One region of the Bradyrhizobium sp. ERR14 genome, then DNA from elsewhere that is predicted to be linked to it. Evidence: riboswitches for the same ligand, from Rfam matches in the RefSeq annotation. Region 1 holds a riboswitch; each other region holds the start of a gene.
The links. A riboswitch is a leader RNA that binds a small molecule or an ion and turns the genes downstream of it on or off. The one in region 1 is predicted to bind cobalamin.

Region 1 (4,950 bases):
CCCACAGACGCAGCGGATCGATCGGACGAACCGAAGCGGCAAGCTCGACGCCCTTCGATTCCTGGCGCCCGGCGATGTTGAGCGCCATGCCGCCGGCCGCGGCATAGACGTTCTTGCGCACGATGTCGTAGGCCGAGAACGACCACTCCGCCCTGTTGTCCCAGAACAGGTGCTTGACGCCGGTCTCGTAGGTACGCGAGGTCGTCAGATCGAGCGGCTGGGTCGGCAACAGCAGGAAGCTGGTGTTCGCGGCGACGTCGGCGCCGGTTGCGTATTGGCTGAAGAAGGTCAGGCCGGGCACGGCTTCCCAGGTGTAACCGATGCGGCCCGTCACCGGCGCCCAGTCTTTCGTGAACGGAAAGCCGGCTCTCACAAGCCCGGCGGAATCGGTCGAATTGCGGTCGAGCCCGATATGCTCGACGCGCAGGCCGCCGATCAGCGCGAAGGTCCGCGTCAGCTTCAGCCGGTCCTCGAACGACAGCGCCTCGTTGTTGATGCGCGCGGTCTGCTGCTGCGTCGTGAGCGAGCCGTAAAAGCCGCGGTTGGGATCGACCAGCGAGACATAATCGTTCGGGAAGTTTGCCGCGCCCGGCCTGACGAAGTCGAGATAGCTCGATGACAACGTCGTGACCAGCCGATTGTCGAAACCCGCGATATCAGCGTCCCAGATCAAATCGGTGATGTTGCCGACGAGGCGCTGGCTGTGCGCGACATAGAAGCGCTCGCGATACACCTGGTTGTTGGTGGAATCGAACGCCTCGATCTCGTTGTTGAACCAAGTGCGCTCGGCGCCGTAGCCATAGGCTTGACTCTTCAGCGTCAGGTCCGGCGCCAGCTTCAGCTCGAAGCCGCCGCGCAGCCACACCTCCTGCGCGACATTGCGATTGTCGAGGACGTTGTAGTTGGTATTGAAGGTGCGGTCGTCGATCGTGACCGCGCCAAGATCAGTCCTGTTGAAGTAATTACCGGAGACGATCCTCGTCGTCGCGTGCGAGCCGCTGAAGGCGATCGGCACCAGCGGCGCGCCCCAATAGGCTTTCGAACGGTCCTCGCGATACTCGATCGCGCCCCAGATCTTGAGACTGTCGGAGATGCGGTAATTGAGCTGGCCGGACACATCGAGCATCTTGGTATTGGTGTCGTCGGCAAAGCCGTTGAGCGCGGAACGGCTGATGTCGAAGCGATAGTCGAGGCCTTGGACGTTGGTGCTGCCGCCCGAGCCGTAATGCGCGCGGAACGAATTCAGCGAATCCCAGGAGAAATCAGCTTCGTTCCGGATCGGTCCCGTGTGCGGCTGCTTGGTCACAAAATTGATCGCGCCGCCGGCGGCGCCTTCACCCGAGATCAGCGAGGCCGGGCCCTTCAGGAATTCCACGGCTTCCAGATTGGCGGTGTCCATGATCCGCGAGGTCATGTTCTGCGGGCCGATCTTGATGCCGTTGTAGAGCGTGTTGATCTGGCTGTTGGTGAAGCCGCGCATGGAGAAGGCGGAAGGTTCGGCCGGATTATCGCCGGCGGTGACGCCGACCGCGCCCTGGGCCACGTCGGACACAGTGCGATAGCCCTGCTCGCGCATGGTCTCGGCGGAGATCACCTCGACGGTCGCGGGCGTCTGTCGCACCGTCAGGCCGAGCCGCGAGGCACTTTCGGCGACGGCATTGCTGTTGAGCGGCGTCGGGAGTGCCGCAGCCGGCACGACGGGCTTCGGCATCGCTGCTGCGGCCGCCGGCCTGCGCGCTGCTTCCCGGCGCGTGCTCTGCGCCTCCCGGCCGGCAGGCTTGGCCTGCTTGCGGGATTGGGCCGGCGATACTTCGACCGGCGGCAGGGGTTCCCGGGCCTGCTGCGCCAGCGCAGCGGGCAGATCGAGCGCGGCAAAGGATGTGAGCGCAGCGGATGCGAGCATGAATTGTCGCGGTCGTACGATACGGATGGAAGACACGGTTTTCGGACCTCGGTATGACGTCAGTGGCACGTCACAGCGAACGAGGTCTCACCTTTTGGCTCTTCAGCCGTCCGATGAAGCCGAATGTCTGTACTCCCCGACCGACATCTTCGCGTGTGACCACGGCTGACGGCAGGTCTCCTGGCTCGCGGGTCATCACCACTTCGTCGCCTTCCCGGGACCGAGGACCCAGTGGCTTCTGACGAAGGATTATCCGCTCACAGTTGCGGGGGCAGCCACGGCGTTGGGGACAATGTCCCCGCACCGTATTCCCTTTTCATCCCCTCTCGGGGAAACCGTCGCGAGCATCTAGGATTACCATCACAACAGAGTCAATGTGCCAGTTGCGGCGTTATGGCCACAACGACCAACTTCCTTGGAGATGAGCATGGAAGGCGAGACCTTCCTCTGGTTGATACGGCACGCGCCCGTCGCGGGCGTCACAGGCACCATCCATGCCGCCGACGCGCCGGCCGATCTCAGCGATCGCGTGCAACTGGACGCTGTGCGACGGCGCCTGCCACCGGATGCCGCCGGCTATGCCAGCCCGTCGCGGCGCACGATCGAGACGGCACGCGCGCTGGGGCTCGAGCCGAAGCTGGTCAATGAATTCCGCGAGCAGGATTTTGGTGACTGGACCGGCCATCGCCATGACCAACTCGAGGCGACCCGCGGCGAGGCCTATGCGCAGTTCTGGAGCGATCCGGCTGGCGGACGGCCGCCGGGCGGCGAAAGCTTTGCGGATCAGGTCGCGCGTGTCCGGCTGGGCCTGTCGCGGATCGCAGCCGGATCGGCCACGCTCGTCGTGCATTCCGGCACCATCCGCGCCGCGCTCTGCATCGCGCTGGATCTGACGCCGCAGGGCGCCTTGCGCTTCGTGGTCGATCCGCTGTCGCTGACCCGGATCGATCGCCTCGCGGCCGGCTGGCGTGTCGTTTCCGTCAATCAGCGGATCAGTTAGGTCTGTCAGGCACATTGGCCTGCGCGAACGTCGCCATGCCGTTGTGAAGGCTACAGGCGAGCCGCACCAGCGGCAGCGCGATGGCGGCGCCCGATCCCTCTCCGAGCCGGAGATCGAGGCTGATCAAGGGCTGCACGTTCAGTGCGCGCAGCACCAGCCGATGCCCCTGCTCCGCAGATTGATGCGACGGCAGCAGGAACGGCCGGCACGACGGATTGAGCCGCACTGCTGCGAGCGCTGCCACCGATACGATGAAGCCATCGATCAATACGGGAATACGGCGCTGCGCCGCCGCGATGATCGCACCTGAGATCGCCGCGATCTCGAGGCCGCCAACGGCGCATAGGATTTTTTCCGGCGAAGCGCCGCCAACGCCGTGACGCGCGATCGCCGCGTCGATCACGCGGGCCTTATGTGCGCGGCCGGCCGCATCGACGCCGGTGCCGCTGCCCGCGATCTCTTCGGCGCTGATGCCGAGCAGGCCCGCCGCGATCGCCGCCGACGTGGTGGTGTTGCCGATCCCCATCTCGCCGAAGATCAAGAGATCGGGCTGATTGGCTTGCGCGCGCGCAACCGCGCGCTGGCCGGCCTCGAACGCAAACGCCAGCTCGGCGGGTGCGAGCGCGGCTTCGACGCTGAAATCGCGCGTGCCATGGCGCGGCTTGTCGGTGATGACACCCGCCATCGCCGCCGTTGCCAGCGTGCCGGCGTCGACGACGTCCAGGCTCGAGCCAAGCTCGCGCGCCAGCACCGAGATCGCGGCGCCGCCGGAGGCAAAATTCGCCATCATCGCGATGGTCACGGCTTGCGGATAGGCTGAGACGCCCTGCGCGACGATGCCGTGGTCGCCGGCGAAGACAATGATCGGCGCCCGTGCGGCACGCGGCTGTTCGGTCGCCTGCAGGCCCGCAAGCTCGATTGCGAGCTGCTCCAGCCGGCCGAGTGCACCGGTCGGCTTTGTCAATTGCGCCTGCCGCGCGATTGCCGCCTCGCGATGGGCCGCGGAGATCTCGGGGCAAGTTTGGGTGACCCATTCGGGGAGCATGCTGCCTCGCTTACGGCCTGCGCTTGAGAATGTAGCTGTCCATGATCCAGCCGTGCCGCTCGCGCGCTTCCTGCCGCGCCGCGACGATGCGCGGGCCAACCTCGGCGAGCACGCCGGACATGACGATCTGATCGGGCATGCCGAGATAGGCGCCCCAATAGATTTGAATCCCGGCTGGATCAAGCGACTGGAATGCCGTGCCGCCGTCGAGCATTACAACAACGGTATCCACCCCTGCCGGCCAGCCGCCTTCACGCAAGCGCCGCCCCGTCGTGACCAGAAAAGGCTCGCCGATATCGTTGAGCGGCAGCGCATGCGCTGCGCACAGCGTCTGGATCGAGGTGATGCCGGGCACGACCTCGATGTCAGGCAGGGGATTGAGCCGCCGCGCAATGCGCAGCGAGGAGTCATAGAGCGAAGGATCGCCCCAGATCAGCAGCGCAACCTTGCCCTCGCCTTCGAGATGGTTCGCAATCGCGTTCGACCAAGTCGCGGCAACCGCATCGTGCCAATCGTCCACGCCCTTGCGGTATTCCGCCTCACCTGCGTCGCGCACGGGAAGGTCGAATTCAGCGATGGCTGTGTTATCGCCGGTGAGCACATCCGCGCAGATCGTCCGCCTGAGATCGGCGAGATCGGACTTCGCCGTTCCCTTGCGCGGGATCAGGACGAGATCGGCGGCGTTGATCGCTTGAACAGCGGCGCGCGTCAGCTGGTCGGGATCGCCGCAACCGATGCCTATCAGGGAAAGCGTGACCATCGCGAACGCGACGGGCGGCCCTGCTGGCCGCCCGTTCGCTTGTCTCTCAGGCCGCGTTATGCAGGCGCGGGGTGACGAGACCGGGCGCGGTGACGCCGCGCAGCGACTTCGCCAGTGCCAGCACCGCGAGATCGGCGAGCGGCTCGATCACGATGACCAGCGCATAGGACGCCGCGAACGTCGCGATGTTGGCGAGGTTGCTCATCGCAAAGCCCGAGCCATAGAGCGCCCAGAACGCCACC
Region 2 (4,950 bases), on a different contig from region 1:
GCGATTTTTTCGCTGATCTCCGCCGCCTCGAAGAACGGATCCGCGAAGTGACACAGGAGATCGAAGCGGTCGCCGATCGGGAGGACGTCACACGCCGGCTGATGACAATCCCTGGTATCGGCGTATTGGGTGCGACCGCTGTACTTGCCGCGATCGGTGATGGGCTGCAGTTTCGCAAGGCCCGCGACCTTGCTGCCTGGGGTTAGTGCCCAGGCAATACTCGACCGGCGGAAAACAGACGTTGCTTGGCGTCAGCAAACGCGGCAACCGTTATGTGAGAAAACTTTTAGTGCATGGCGCGCGATCTTGCTTCCGGCATTTGGACCGGACGCGCGATCGCCTAGGAAACTGGCTCGACGGGCTGCAGGCTCGGATGCATCCGAACAAGGCCGTTGTCGCCCTAGCGGCCAAGATGGCCCGCATTGTCTGGGTGGTCTTGAACAAGCCTGGAGCTCTCTACGAACGCAGAGATCCTGCTTTCACCTGACGCTTCTGGCTTCGATTGCAAGGCTCGGGAACAGTGATGACGAAACAGTGGATCAACATGCCGTAAGCCCTGTGCAAAAAAGCGGGCTTCGTGCCCGAACCATTTATTGGGAACGGCGTGCGCGGATCTCATCATGGCCTGGCTGCAACCGCAGTCCACTCGCGAGAGGCCGGATACATTTATGCAACTGTAAGCGTCATTTTTGCTGTTACGAACCCTTGCACGGACGGGGCGGACCATACACCAGTGCCTTCAGCCGCTTAGCCTCCGACACCTCCATACCGCCGAACTTCGCCTTCCATTTGTAGATGCTGGCGTCGCTGACGCCGTGCTAGCGGCACAGGTCGGCAACCGAAACGCCGGCCTCGTGCTCCTTCAAAATCCCGATGATCTGCTCTTCCGAAAAGCGGCTGCGCTTCATGCTCTGGTCCTTGTCGTGGGCCAGAACGAACTTCAAACTGGATTATGCCCGTGGGGCAAGGTCAGGGTCGTACTTCCCTTCTGAGAGCAATCCGACCGCACTGCGGACGACTTCAAGCGAGACTTCTTGCAGATCAAAGCCTCCTCCGGTGAATGTAGGCGCATTGCACCCTAACGGCGTGACGATTCCGGTATTATCGAGACGCGGTTTGGATATATGTTTCTCGTCCTTCCAATGTTCATGGAGGCAAACCAAGCAGCTTTTGGAATCGTGAACAAAGCGCGCGTCCACGCCGCCTGCGAGCCCCACGGTCGCGTGGCCCATCACATAACGCACTTTCAGTTGGAAAGTGATTCCCCGAGCCAAGCCCCTGCCAGGGCGAGGGGTAGAGACTCGACGGGAAGCACTTACAGCGGACATCGCCGGGTGAAGGGATAGTCCAGACCAGGAACGCCGGAAGGGTAACAGGCGACGCGATCGGATCATGAAGCGTTTCAAATCGTCCCGTCAGGCTCAACTTCTCTCAGTTCATGATCAGGTCGCGAACCTTTTCCACATCCTCTCTCTCGGAGCCGTCACTGCCGACTTCCCGTCGTGTTTCGCGCGAGCGAGCCTTTGCGACTTGGCGCGAGATCTCCACGACAAGCGCTCGCCGAACCTTGACCTCGGGGCTGCTCCAATTCGTTAACTTGACGGCGCCGCCTTGACGAATCTCCGCGAGCGGCGCCTATATGTAGCCCGTCACGGTCTTCCATTCCCGCATCTCGTAGGATGGAAGCTAAGAGGGAACCCGGTGCGCCGGCAACGGCTATTCCGAGGCTGCCCCCGCAACTGTAAGCGGCGAGCGGTTGTCATCATGGTCACTGGCGCGACAGCGCTGGGAAGGCCGACAGCCCCAGCGACCCGCGAGCCAGGAGACCTGCCGCGACTGAACGAAAGTCCTCGGGCGGGGTGCCCCGGTGGGTCGCTTGCAGCTGGTGATATTTGTCCGATCTCCTCGCAAGTCGTCCGCACGGCCCCCAGCCTCAAACATCGCGGGGTTGCCGATGTCGCCGTCTTACGATTTCGATCAGCATGGTCATCTCGTCGCGCCACCGAGTGTGCGGCCGCGCCTAGCGCAGGCGAAGCCTGCCGCGCCTGAGCCGTGTCTGGTGCCCCTTTCGCCATCGCCGGCTCCGCTGCCGTGGCCCCTCGCGCCATCGCCAAAGCCGGCCGACCTCACGCTCGATCCGTCGCGCGACGACTTGTTGACGTCGTTCGGCAAGCTGACGCTGACCGACCGTTATCTGCTCGCCGGCGAAACTTACCAGGACATGTTCAGGCGGGTGTCTTGCGCTTTCGCGGACGATGTTGCGCATGCCCAACGTCTCTATGATGCGATGTCCCGGCTATGGTTCATGCCGGCCACACCGGTGCTCTCCAACGGCGGGACCACGCGCGGCCTGCCGATCTCCTGCTTCCTCAACTCGGTGGCGGACTCGCTCGAAGGCATCCTCGGTACCTGGAACGAGAACGTCTGGCTTGCTTCCAACGGCGGCGGCATCGGCACCTACTGGGGCAATGTTCGCTCGATCGGCGAGAAGGTGAAGGGCGGCGTCACTTCAGGCATCATCCCGTTCATCCACGTCATGGACGGCCTGACGCTGGCGATCAGCCAGGGCTCGTTGCGGCGCGGCTCGGCGGCGGTCTATCTCGATATCCACCATCCCGAGATCGAGGAGTTCCTCGAGATTCGCAAGGCGTCCGGCGACTTCAACCGAAAGAGCCTCAACCTGCATCACGGCGTCAACGTCACCGATGAGTTCATGCGTGCCGTGGGCGCCGGCACCGTGTTCGCACTGCGGAGCCCGAAGACTAACGAGGTCGTCCGCCAGATCGATGCCCGCCAGCTGTGGCAACGCATCCTTGAGAACCGGCTCCAGACTGGCGAGCCTTATCTCTTGTTCATCGACACCGTAAACCGCGCGCTCCCCACGCATCAGCGCGAGCTGGGCCTCAAGGTCTCGACCTCCAACCTGTGCAGCGAAATTACCCTGCCGACCGGCATCGATCATCGCGACGAGGAGCGCACCGCGGTCTGCTGTCTGTCGTCGCTCAACCTCGAGACCTGGGACCAGTGGAGTGAGGAGCCCACCTTCATCGAGGATGTCATGCGCTTCCTCGACAACGTGCTCAGCCACTTCATCACGGTGGCGCCGGACGGCATGAAGCGTGCCCGCTACGCTGCCCTGCGTGAGCGCTCCGTCGGCCTCGGCGTCATGGGCTTCCACTCCTTCCTGCAGGCCAAGGGCATTCCAATGGAAAGTGTCATGGCCAAGTCGTTCAATCTGAACATGTTCCGAAAAATCCGTCGCGACGCCGACGCGGCATCCGTGACGCTCGCGCGCGAGCGTGGTCCGTGCCCGGATGCCCTGGAACGCGGCGTGATGGCGCGCTTCAGCCATAAGATCGCAATCGCGCCGACCGCCTCGATCAGCATCATCTGCGGCGGCACCAGCGCCTGCGTCGAGCCAATCCCGGCCAACATCTACACCCATAAGACATTGTCCGGCGCCATCTCGGTGCGTAATCCGCATCTCGCCAAAGTGCTTGCGGCGAAGGGCGCCGACACTTCGGCGATGTGGCAGTCGATTATAGCACACGAAGGATCGGTGGCCCGTCTCGACATCTTGTCGGAGCACGAGAAAGCGATCTTTCGCACCGCTTTCGAGATCGACCAGCGCTGGATCGTCGAGCTTGCCGCCGACCGCGCCCCGTTCATCTGCCAAAGCCAGTCGATCAACCTCTATCTCCCAGCCGATGTCGATAAATGGGACCTTCACATGCTGCACTGGACGGCATGGCAGTGCGGATTGAAAAGCCTCTACTACTGCCGCTCAAAGTCTATCTCGCGCGCGTCGTTCGCCGGCAAGATCGGCGACAGCGACGAGGTGGCGGCGCCGCAGCCGCAGCGTACTGATTATGAGGAGTGCCTTGCATGTCAGTGATCGATCTTTCGGCCGTCGATCCGCGTACGCTGATCGGCAAGGGACGAGTGGGGCTGCTCGACTCGACCGGAACCTATGATGTCGATCGCTACGCCTGGGCTTACGAGCTCTGGAAGCGCCAGCAGCAGACCCATTGGATGGGCGAGGAGGTGCCGCTCGGCGCCGACCTCAAGGACTGGGCGTCGGACCGCGTCACCCCCAGCGAGCGCGCGCTGCTCACCCAAATCTTTCGTTTCTTCACTCAGTCGGACATCGAGGTCGGGGACAACTATCTCAAGCGCTACATCCCGATCTTCCAGCCGCTCACTGTTCAGATGATGATGTCGGCCTTCAGCAACATGGAGACGGTCCACATCGACGCCTATGCGCTGCTGCTCAAGACGCTCGGCATGCCCAAGACCGAGTTCGAGGCATTCCGCGGCTATGCCGAGATGCGCGCCAAGGCGGACTACATGCACGAGTTCGGCGTCGACAGCGTGGCCGATGTCGCTCGGACCTTGGCGATGTTCGGCGCCTTCACCGAAGGCATGGCGTTGTTCGCGAGCTTCGCCATGCTGCTCAACTTCCCGCGTTACAACAAAATGAACGGCATGGGACAGATCGTAAGCTGGTCAGTGCGCGACGAGAGTCTGCATTGTGAGGGTATCATCATGCTGTTTCACGAATGGCACCGCGAAACCGGCGCAGTGACGCGCGCTGTCCGTGACGACATCGTGGACGTCGCCAAGACCATGGTGAAGCTGGAGGAGAACTTCGTCGACCTCGCCTTCGGGCTCGGCAAGATCGAGGGCATGCGAGCTGAGCAGATCCACGCCTACGTCCGCTATGTCGCCGACTGGCGACTGACCCAGCTGCGGATTGCCCCGGTCTTCGGCTTCTTCGAGGCCAAGGAGGGCGGATTCATCCAGCTCAAGCCGCATCCATTGCCGTGGCTTGTCGAGATTCTCAATGGTGTCGAGCACGCCAATTTCTTCGAGCAGCGCGCCACGGAGTACTCCAAGGCGGCGAGCCGCGGCAGCTGGGACGGCGAAAACGGGGTGTGGGCGGCTTTCGGC
Region 3 (4,950 bases), on a different contig from region 1:
CGGCTTTGCCTTTGCGCTCCTGGTGTCCAGCGGCATCACGCGCCCGGTGCGGCTGCTGCTCGCCGGCACCCGCGAGGTCGAGGCCGGCCGCTTCGACAAGACCATCACCGTCTCCACGCAGGACGAGATCGGCGAGCTCGCCGCGGCCTTCAACCGCATGACCGAGCAGCTCAGGCACAACGAGCGCATCCGCGAGACCTTTGGCCGCTACATCGATCCCAAGGTGGTGCAGGGGCTTATCGACCGGCCCGAGGTCGCGATCGACGGCGAGCGCCGGGTCATGACCATCATGTTCTGCGACATGAGCGGCTTCACCTCGATGAGCGAGGGCATGACCCCGCGTGGCCTCGTCAGGGTGATGAACCACTATTTCACGGTGATGTCCGGACCGATCAGGAGCAATCGCGGCATCATCGACAAATATATCGGCGACGCCATCATGTCCTATTGGGGCCCGCCCTTCATCGAGGAGGACGAGCAGGCGCTCCTGGCCGGCATCGCCGCAACCGAGATGGTCGACCAGGTGCCCGCGCTGCAGAAGCAGCTGCCCGACCTGCTCGGCATCCGCGCCATGCCGGCGCCGTGTGACCTGCGGATCGGCATCGCCACCGGCGAGGTCCTGACCGGCAGCATCGGCTCCGAATTGATGATGAGCTTCACCGTGATGGGCGATGCCGTGAACCTGGCGTCGCGGCTGGAGGCCGTCAACAAGGTCTACGGCACCCGCATCCTGATCTCGCAGGCAACTGCTGATGCGATCGGAGCGCGGCTCGAATTGCGCGAGATCGATCGTCTGGCGGTCGCCGGCCAGAGCGCGCCGCAGCCGATCTTCGAGGTGATGGCGCGGGCCGGCGCGCTCACCGCCGCGCAGGACAGCCTGCGCACGCATTATGCCGAAGCGCTCGCGGCCTATCGGGCCCGCCGCTTCGACGAGGCGCGCGCCGCCTTCAACGCCGCGCTCGAAGCCGTCCCCGGCGACGGCCCCTCGCGCACGATGCTCGGCCGCATCGCGCAATTCGAGGCCAAGCCGCCGGAGGAGGGGTGGGACGGCGCCTGGCGCCTGGAGCAGAAATAGCCGTTTTTGTTGGGTCGGCCCGCCCTGTCCGGAAAAAACGTTTCTACTCGATAACGATGTTCGCCGTGACCTATTTCCCGGGCTTAGGTTGGATGTCCTTGAGGCGTTTGACGGGGACACGCCGATGACGGAACTTCAGGACAGGCTGGAACGGTTCGAGACGCTCACCGCCGAATGCGAGCTGATCGCCAAGCTCGCCACCGACAGCACCAAGCGCGAGTTCTATCTGAAACTCTCGGAACAGTACCGTCAGCTGGCGGTGGACATGCGGCAGGCGATCGCGACCAAGGCTGCGGCCTGACGCCGGCTGCAATCCGTTCTTAAGGTTTGGCGCGCATCCTTGACGTCGCGAGCGATCGCTCGTGGTGGAAAGGCCGGGGTTCGCTGCATTGCAGCGCACCTCGCGAGTGTCATTTGCCATGCTTGACAGGGCAATCACATGCGCCTCGTTGCCGTGATCATAGTCGCGCTCATGACGGCGGCCTGCGACCAGGAGCAGGATATCACCGGCTCGACGCTGACCTGCCCGATGCGGAACTACAGCTACAATCCCCGCGACATGAACCAGTGCGTCAGTGCGTGCAAATCGTGCGATCGCGGCACCACGGTCACCTGCACCACCTCCTGCACCCTCAAGGGCGCGCGCTGAGGCTACCGCTTTCTCCGGCGCACCCAGGGGCGGTGCTGGGGCACCGGAACGATTCACTTGGGTTAATCATTGAAGCAGGTGGGCAGGACGCGGAGTCCGATGGAAATGGGTATGCTCGATCCCGGTCGATTTCTGGTGTCGTGCTCGCATTGTGATGCCTGGCCGATGGCGGCCAATGTGAAGCGGTCGAGCTGGTCGGCGTCCCCGCACGAGGTCCGCTTTGTCTGCACGCGCTGTCGTCGCGAGGAGACCGCGATCGTCTCGGCCTCCGGCGAATTGACCCCGATCAAGCGCGTCGATGTTCCGCCGCGCGACGTCGCTGTCGCCTGGGCCCAGGCGCAACGTGTGCGAGGGCGGACCTGAGCGCCCGGCATCGACCGGTCGATTGACTCCCGGGGCCAACGGCTCGTAAATGATCGGCGACGGTTCTCCTCAGGGAGATCAAAAGGGAATGTGGTGCGGGATTGTCCCAACGCAGGGATCTGTCTCAACGCCACGGCTGCCCCCGCAACTGTAAGCGGTGAATCTTTCGTCTCATGCCACTGGGAAACTCGGTCCTGGGAAGGCGACGCAAGGTTACGACCCGCGAGCCAGGAGACCTGCCGTCAGCCGTGGTCACACGCGAAGATGTCGGTCGGGGAGTACAGACATTAGCTTCACCGGAGCAATCCATCGCTCTGCCGTGAAACCTCGTTCGCTGTGACGTGCCACTGACGTCATACCGAGGTTACAATTGTGTCCCGTATCGTCTCTGCCGCCAGGCGCCTTGCCGCCGGCCTGCTCGCATCCGTTTCCTTCCATTCGCTCGATCTGTCCTCCGCCTTCGCCCAGCACGCGCTTGCCGAGCAATTGCCGCCGATCGAAGTGACGCAGCCCGACGATCACAACCGCACGCGGGCGAGGGCGATCGGTGACGGCGAGGCGACTCGGCAGCGGGCGAGGACGACTGTCGCGCCGGCAGGCAATGGCGCCGGCTCATCGGGCTCCGGCGGTGAGGCTGCCGCCGGCGGCGGCGGCATCGTCGGGGCTGCCACGACCGTCATCATGGCCGCGGATATCGCGCATTCGCCATCGCAGACGCTTGCCGAGATCATCGCGATGCAGACGCCGGGGGCCCAACTCACGACGCTCTATGGCGGCCAGATCGGCGCCAAGACCAGCGTGGACCTGCGTGGCTTCGGCGCCTTTGCCACCGCCAACACGCTGGTGCTGGTCAACGGACGACGGTTGAACGACGTCGACATGGCGCAGGTGGACCTCTCCACCATCCCGCTCAATTCGATCGAACGCATCGAGGTCACGCGGGGAAATTCCGGCGCGGTGCTCTACGGCGACAACGCGGTCGGTGGTGTGATCAACATCGTTACCAAAAATGGCGTCGGCGGACCGCCCGTGACCGCGCGCATCGAGGCCGGCTTCGGCTCGTTCAACACCAGGCTCGGCAATGTCTCGACCTCGCTCAATTCCGGTCCGTGGTCGACCTCGTTCTACGGCAATACGGTCAGGACCGATGGCTACCGCGACAACAATCGCTATTCGCAGCAGAACGGCGTCGGCAATCTCAACTACACGACGCTGGGCCTGAGTGCTTTTCTTACCGTCAGCGGCGACAATCAGGAGCTGCGACTGCCGGGCGGCCGCACCGTCGATCCCTCCATCGGCCTCGACGAGCTCAGGGCCAACCGGCGAGGGACAAGCACGCCGTTCAACTACGCCAACCAGCAGGGTTTTGGTGCGACCGCGGGCTTCACCAAGACCCTGGTCAACGGCGTCGATCTCATTGTCGACGGCGGCGTGCGCGACAAGAAGCAGCAGAGTGCTTTCTTTTCCACCCCGACGCCGGTTCCGGCGTTCTTCACGTCGACCTATGTCGGTTCCCATCTGACGAATTGGTCGATCACACCGCGGCTCAGCGTGAAGAGCCTGCTGCTCGGCATGCCGTCGCAGCTCCTGACCGGCATCGACTATTACGATGCGAGCTTTGAGCAGAACCGCGGCGCGGGGCAGGGGCTCTCCCCCTGGCACAATTACGACCTCAGGCAGCAGACGGTTGCGGGTTATGTCCAGCACACATTGGGAATCGCGTCCACGACGGACATCTCCTACGGAGCGCGTGTGCAGAACGTCAGACTTGCGGCACGCGACAATTTCGACCCGGCAGCTCCCTTCAACGCCGACATCGGCGCGCTGCCGCTGACGAGCAACGAGACCCAATATGCGCTGCATCTCGGGGCCGAGCATCGCCTCAACGACCAGGTCTCGCTGTTCGGCCGCATTGCGCGCGCGTTCCGCACGCCTGATGTCGACGAGCGCCTTTCCTCGGGGCCTTCCTTCGATCCCTTGACCTTCGCTGCGATCCCGCAAACGTTCCAGCTCAAGACCCAGACCTCTGGGGATATCGAGGGCGGTGTTCGCATCAAGGGAGGCGGATTGCAGCTGCAGAGTAGTCTCTATCTGATGGATCTCACCAACGAGGTCCATTTCAATCCGGTCCTGTTCTACAACACCAATCTCGATCCGACCCGCCGCTACGGCTCGGAGACCAGCCTGTCCTATCGCGTCAACGATGCCCTGCTGCTGCGCTCCGGCGTGGCCTACACCCGCGCGGTCTTCCGCGAAGGCATCTGGGCCGGCAACGACGTGCCGCTGGTGTCGCGCTACACGGCGAGTGCGGGCATCACCTGGAACATCTGGCAGAATTACGTGGTGCTCGATGCCACCGCGCGCTTCTGGAGCGAGCGACGCATGGACAACGACCAGGCGGGCACCCAGAAGCCGATTCCCGCCAACGGCACGATCGATCTCAAGCTCAGCGGCCAGGTTGAGCGCTACTTCTGGTCCCTCAGCATCAACAATGTGCTGAACGCGCTCTACTACGACTACGCCATCGCGAGCACCTTCACGGACGGCCGCTTCAGCGCCTATCCGCTGCCCGGCCGCACCTATCTGCTCAAGGCCGGCGCAACGTTCTGATTTTCGTCACGGGCCCCTAAATGGACTAGAATTCGAAAGAAGGAGATTCAACCATGGCTCTCAGCATCCTGCCATCTGGTGGCGATCGCTTCCGGCTTCACCCGGTCGCGCCGCGCCATGCGCCGATGTTCTGCTTTGCGCTGCTGACGGCGTCATGCGCGCTCGCAAGTTTTGCGTTCGCCTGCGCCACGCCGTTCGCGACCTTCGCCGTCGTTGCCGCGGCGATGCTGCCGCAGCGTCCGGCGCTGCTCGT
Region 4 (4,950 bases), on a different contig from region 1:
TGGAAGCCCGCGCGATGCGTCAGCGTCGCTCCTCCCAGACTTTCGCCCGGCCCGCTAAGCGGGGGCCGGGCTTTTTTTGTGTTCCCAAGGCTCCATCGATTATGGAGAGCGCAAATGACCGCAAGAGGATCAGCTTTGTCGAGAAGAGACCCAAGCCCGGATCAACGGCCTCGCGGATCGAATGCAGCGCGCAGTTGGCGGGCGGCAGCGACCATGTTCGCTAGCGCCGGCCGAACCTCCTCCCATTTGCGCGTCTTAAGGCCGCAGTCCGGATTGACCCAGAGCTGCGAATCCTGCAGCCGGGTCCGAGCCAACGCCATCAGCTCCTTCATTTCGCCCGCGTCGGGAACGCGTGGAGAGTGGATGTCGTACACGCCCGGCCCGATCTGATTCGGATATTCGTAGTTCCTGAACGCGTCGAGTAGTTCCATTTTCGACCGCGACGTCTCGATTGAGATGACATCTGCGTCCATTGCAGCGATCGCACCGATGATGTCGTTGAACTCCGAGTAGCACATATGTGTATGAATTTGCGTTTGATCAGCGACGCCGGATGAGCAGATGCGGAAGCAATCCACGGCCCAGTCGAGATAGGCGGTCCACTCCAATCGACGCAACGGCAATCCTTCGCGAAGTGCAGCTTCGTCGATCTGGATCATGGTCGCACCAGCATTCTCGAGATCGCGGATTTCGTCTCGGATCGCGAGCGCAATCTGGCGGCAGACCTCGCTTCTGGGAATATCATCGCGAACAAAGGACCAGTTCAAGATCGTCACCGGTCCGGTCAACATCGCCTTCATCGGCTTCCTCGTTAGTGATTGCGCGTAGCGCCACCAGCCTACGGTGATAGGCTTCGACCGCACTACATCGCCAAACAGGATCGGTGGCCTGACGTAGCGCGATCCGTAGGATTGGACCCATCCATTCCTAGTAAACGCGAAGCCGGCGAGTTGCTCACCGAAGTACTGCACCATGTCATTGCGTTCGAACTCGCCGTGCACGAGAACATCGAGACCGATGTCCTCCTGCCAGCGTACGGCGCGCGCCGTCTCCTCCTTGAGGAACCTGTCGTATTGCTCGTCGCTCATAGCGCCTCGGGCATGCGCCGCACGGGCATTCCGGACTTCTTTGGTCTGCGGAAACGATCCGATCGTCGTGGTAGGAAAAGCCGGTAGTCTGAAACGATTGCTTTGGATCTCGGCACGACGGGCAAATGGGCTCGCGCGCCGACGCATGGTCTGGTCGATCGCTTTCATCCGGACAGCGACATTGGCATCATGGATTTTCGGCGAAGTCCGGCGGACAGTCGCGGCACATTCCGACTCGGCAAGAGCTAGCGCAACATTCTGGTCGCCTGCGAGTGCCCGCGCCAGGATCGCGAGCTCTCGCATCTTCTGGACCGCGAAAGCAAGCCAGCTCTTGACGTTGGAAGCGAGCCCGGTTTCGAGTTCAACATCGACCGGCACATGAAGCAGCGAGCAGGATGGGGCAATCTGTACACGATCCTTGCCGAGCTTCGCAATCGCGGGTTCGAGCCGCTTGCGCAGCGACGACAGATTCGACCGCCATACATTCCGGCCGTCGACGACACCGAGCGACATGACGAGATCACTTCGGCCGCCAGCGATGATCTGGTCCAACAACTGTGGCGCCCGAACCAGATCGAGGTGCAGTCCGGCGACTGGCAGGCTCAAGGCGGTGTCCAGATTGTCCCCGAGATCGCCGAAATAGCTGGTGACTAAGATGTTGATGGCCGGCCCCTCCTTGGCGAGCCGGTCATAGGCATGTCGCAAAGATTGTCGCGCCCTCTCATCCAGATCAAGAACCAGGCAGGGCTCGTCGAACTGAACCCAATTTGCCCCACGTTTGGCCAATTCCTGCAGAACCTCGATATAGGCCGGTATCAGTTCATCCAGTAGTGAGAGTGGCTGGAACGCAGGATCGGGACTCTTGCCGAGCTTTAGGAATGTGACCGGCCCGATCAGGACAGGGCGGGTCTGAAAGCCAAGGGCCTTGGCTTCCTCATACTCCTCGATCGGCTTGCGAGAGCATAGCCTGAAAGTCTGTCCCCTGTGAAACTCGGGGACCATGTAGTGGTAGTTGGTGTCGAACCACTTGGTCATCTCCTGCGCGGGTGCGCCAAATCCGCGCGGTCCGTGACCGCAACTCGCATCCTGATCGTCGCATTGTGATCCGCGGGCCATGGCGAAGTACGTCTTGAGCGAAACGGATTCGGTTTTCGAGGCGTAGATCTCCGGGATGGCGCCAACCATGACACTTGTGTCGAGCACCTGGTCATACAGCGAGAAATCGTTCGATGGAATGACCGTGACGCCGATAGATTTCTGACGAGCCCAGTTCGCGGCACGCAGGCCAGCTGCGTCCTCGAGCAACTGCTGTTCGCTGCTTTTTCCGGCCCAGTAACTTTCGAGAGCGAGTTTGAGCTCGCGCCTTGGACCGATGCGTGGCGTTCCGAGGGTGGCAACCGGAAGCGAGAGAAGAGTCATAGCGTGAACCCCATGTTGGGGGCAAAGGCCATGGCGGACGCAGGCAGGGGAAGTCGCGCGGTGCGACGGCTGCTTGGCGCACCACCGGGACACCCCGCCCGTGGACGAATATATTGTCGGGGCAGGTCTCCTGGCTCGCGGGTCATCGCTTCTGTCCGGCCTTCCCGAAGCCGCGCAGGCTTCAGTGACGTCTTTGGACAGCGGCTTGCCGCTCACAGTTGCGGGGGCAGCGCCGGCATTGTCACCGGCTTCCCTCTTAGCTCCGGATCAAATGGAAACCGGAGAACCTCGACGGCTTGGATTATCGGCAAGAGAAGTCTTCCGTCAACCTCTCAGATTATGTCTCACGCTGATGCTGCGACATCTGCTACGCGAATCACCGTGCATCACGTTGAGATGATGTAGAAGCGCTTTCAATCGGCGATATCGGAATGACCATCGCAGCTGCCCGCGGGCCGCACGCCAGATTGGGACAAATGCGGCTTGCGCGGGTCGGGACTGCCACCTCGAGCAGAACGCATCTCCGGCTTCCCAGCGGTTCTTGAGCACGTCCACCATCCAGTCACCTTCTCGGCCAACAGGATCCGTGTTGAATAGGCCCCAGCTGGCAAGGCCAGCAACATACCCCGCCAGCACGTTGATTTGCAGTTCAGCAAGACTCAAAATGCTCGGTGGTGAAGATCGGCTTCGCGTGGTTGGCCGTCGAGTGCAAAGCGCTCCGGACTGAGGCTGTTCTCGAAGCGCCGCGTGTCGCGAGGGAGCGCCAAACGCACCATGGCCCATTGGCCGCAAATGCCCAAACGCATGGCAGAGATCGAAACGCACATTCTGGCAACGATACCGGACCAAACCGTCGCGTGACGAGGATGCATAAGCCGCGCTGGATAGCGCTGAAAGGAAACATCGAGACCTGCCAGTCGGAAAGTCGACAAAGAGGACACAAAAGCGGTGTGAAATACCGTCCATCACCTGGCACGAAGAATGCAAGACTTCGGCATGCCCAGTCTCCTCCTGCTGGGCATGTCCGGCACAGCAAATTGAAGCTGTCGCCGGCAGCGAAGTTAGCGGCGCGTGACATAGAGGGGAGTGCCTGCTCGCACGGGACACCATCGGTCTCCCCGTCGCGTCGCCGCTAACTTCTTGCGCTCGCGCATAGCAGGTTAAAGGTTGCCCCGCTTTAGAATGACGTGTGGATGAAAGCAGATAGGCTGACAGTTATGAGGAAAATGTCTGGAAGACGCGCGTTATGGTTTTGTCTCGGTCAATCCCTGATCTGCCTGGCCGGGTTGGCTGCGACGAACAACAGTGTTCGCGCCAACGAGAGCCCCCTTATCGAAAGATTCAAGTCAACGTGGCGAGCGCAAGACGGCGAGACAATAGAACAAATTATCTCCAATGTCTCGAAGGTGGCGCAGTTCGTCCCTCGAATGTGGGGCGTCGCTGAACTTGACGAAAATGACCATGTTTTCGTTTCGTGGACCAGGCACCGCGATGATACATCAGACGAACAGTACGTTATCACCTGGAAGATCGCGCTCGACGGCACGATTCAACTTGCGTCGACCTATGCCAAACCGATGGAATTGGGCTGGCGCGCCCTGGCGCTCTCGTTGATCGCCAGTGAAGTCAAGGATGGCGAAAGGGACGCAAATTTTGGCTTTCTGCATGATCCGAGCAACTTCAACTTTGTGACGACCATGCAAGGCCGGCTCGGCGATCTTCTGCGGCAGGGCCGCTGCACTATCGTTGAACCTGTTGGAGTGGACTACTTGCCGAAGCAGAATGACAAGCCGACCGAGAAAGGTGATCTGTGGCGCGTTTTGCTTTTAGTGAACTGTAATATCCCAGGGCCCCGTTTTTTTACATACAACGGGGTCATCACTTTCGAGAAGAGCGAAGGGCAAGATTGGGAGCCGCAATCCTCCTTTGCCAAGCGTATCGCGGCCTTTCCTCCTGGCTCCTGGTTCGCTCGCATGGAGCCAAAGGAACAGGAAGAGTTAGAGGGGAGCGAAGGCCCTCGCTAAAATGGTCGCGCAGAGCAAGATCGCGCCGTAGCTCCTTTACGGCCGAACGTCTGAGCAACTACAGACATATTAGCTCTAGTTTACGCCTTCAGCAGTCGCGAGCCTTTCCTGCAGCTTTCAGCCCGTCAGGAAAAAGTCGGGCAGCACGATTGCCTCCGATTCCTTCTGCGAGTAGCCGAGCTCAGCGGCGCGTGCCAGCTGGCGAGATTTGGCCCCCGGCGCGCCCGACGCGGTGGGAGGACACCAATCCACGAGGGAACCACCTCCTCCATGCCACTCTTCAAGGGACCGGGCCTGAAGATGCTTCGGGCCCAAGCCCGATCCGGCTGTGCGCCGCCCATCGCGCGACTGACTGGCACCCGCAAGAGCGTAAGCATGACGACGCCGAGGCGGCACGCGGGATCGAGTGCTGCGACGAA

Region 2: it holds a riboswitch for cobalamin, as region 1 does, so the genes downstream of both, GGD62_RS39945 (ribonucleoside-diphosphate reductase subunit alpha) here and GGD62_RS31370 (TonB-dependent siderophore receptor) in region 1, are expected to answer to the same signal.
Region 3: it holds a riboswitch for cobalamin, as region 1 does, so the genes downstream of both, GGD62_RS04885 (TonB-dependent receptor domain-containing protein) here and GGD62_RS31370 (TonB-dependent siderophore receptor) in region 1, are expected to answer to the same signal.
Region 4: it holds a riboswitch for cobalamin, as region 1 does, so the genes downstream of both, metE (5-methyltetrahydropteroyltriglutamate--homocysteine S-methyltransferase) here and GGD62_RS31370 (TonB-dependent siderophore receptor) in region 1, are expected to answer to the same signal.

Annotation. Positions count from the first base shown of each region.
Region 1 is NZ_JACIHD010000017.1:61,846-66,795, reverse strand. It holds gene GGD62_RS31370 (TonB-dependent siderophore receptor) at 1-1,939, opposite strand, end outside; cobalamin riboswitch at 2,056-2,258, opposite strand; gene GGD62_RS31365 (histidine phosphatase family protein) at 2,331-2,903, shown strand; gene cobT (nicotinate-nucleotide--dimethylbenzimidazole phosphoribosyltransferase) at 2,896-3,948, opposite strand; gene cobF (precorrin-6A synthase (deacetylating)) at 3,959-4,708, opposite strand; gene GGD62_RS31350 (energy-coupling factor ABC transporter permease) at 4,755-4,950, opposite strand, start outside.
Region 2 is NZ_JACIHD010000043.1:11,036-15,985, reverse strand. It holds partial or broken gene GGD62_RS39960 (IS110 family transposase) at 1-487, shown strand, start outside; partial or broken gene GGD62_RS39955 (transposase) at 732-908, opposite strand; partial or broken gene GGD62_RS39950 (hypothetical protein) at 1,375-1,615, shown strand; cobalamin riboswitch at 1,636-1,850, shown strand; gene GGD62_RS39945 (ribonucleoside-diphosphate reductase subunit alpha) at 1,955-3,895, shown strand; gene GGD62_RS39940 (ribonucleotide-diphosphate reductase subunit beta) at 3,886-4,950, shown strand, end outside.
Region 3 is NZ_JACIHD010000001.1:980,689-985,638, reverse strand. It holds gene GGD62_RS04905 (adenylate/guanylate cyclase domain-containing protein) at 1-1,075, shown strand, start outside; gene GGD62_RS04900 (hypothetical protein) at 1,200-1,376, shown strand; gene GGD62_RS04895 (hypothetical protein) at 1,515-1,724, shown strand; gene GGD62_RS04890 (hypothetical protein) at 1,824-2,087, shown strand; cobalamin riboswitch at 2,131-2,346, shown strand; gene GGD62_RS04885 (TonB-dependent receptor domain-containing protein) at 2,460-4,697, shown strand; gene GGD62_RS04880 (hypothetical protein) at 4,751-4,950, shown strand, end outside.
Region 4 is NZ_JACIHD010000012.1:141,742-146,691, reverse strand. It holds gene metE (5-methyltetrahydropteroyltriglutamate--homocysteine S-methyltransferase) at 162-2,507, opposite strand; cobalamin riboswitch at 2,610-2,813, opposite strand; gene GGD62_RS27960 (nodulate formation efficiency C protein) at 3,701-4,531, shown strand.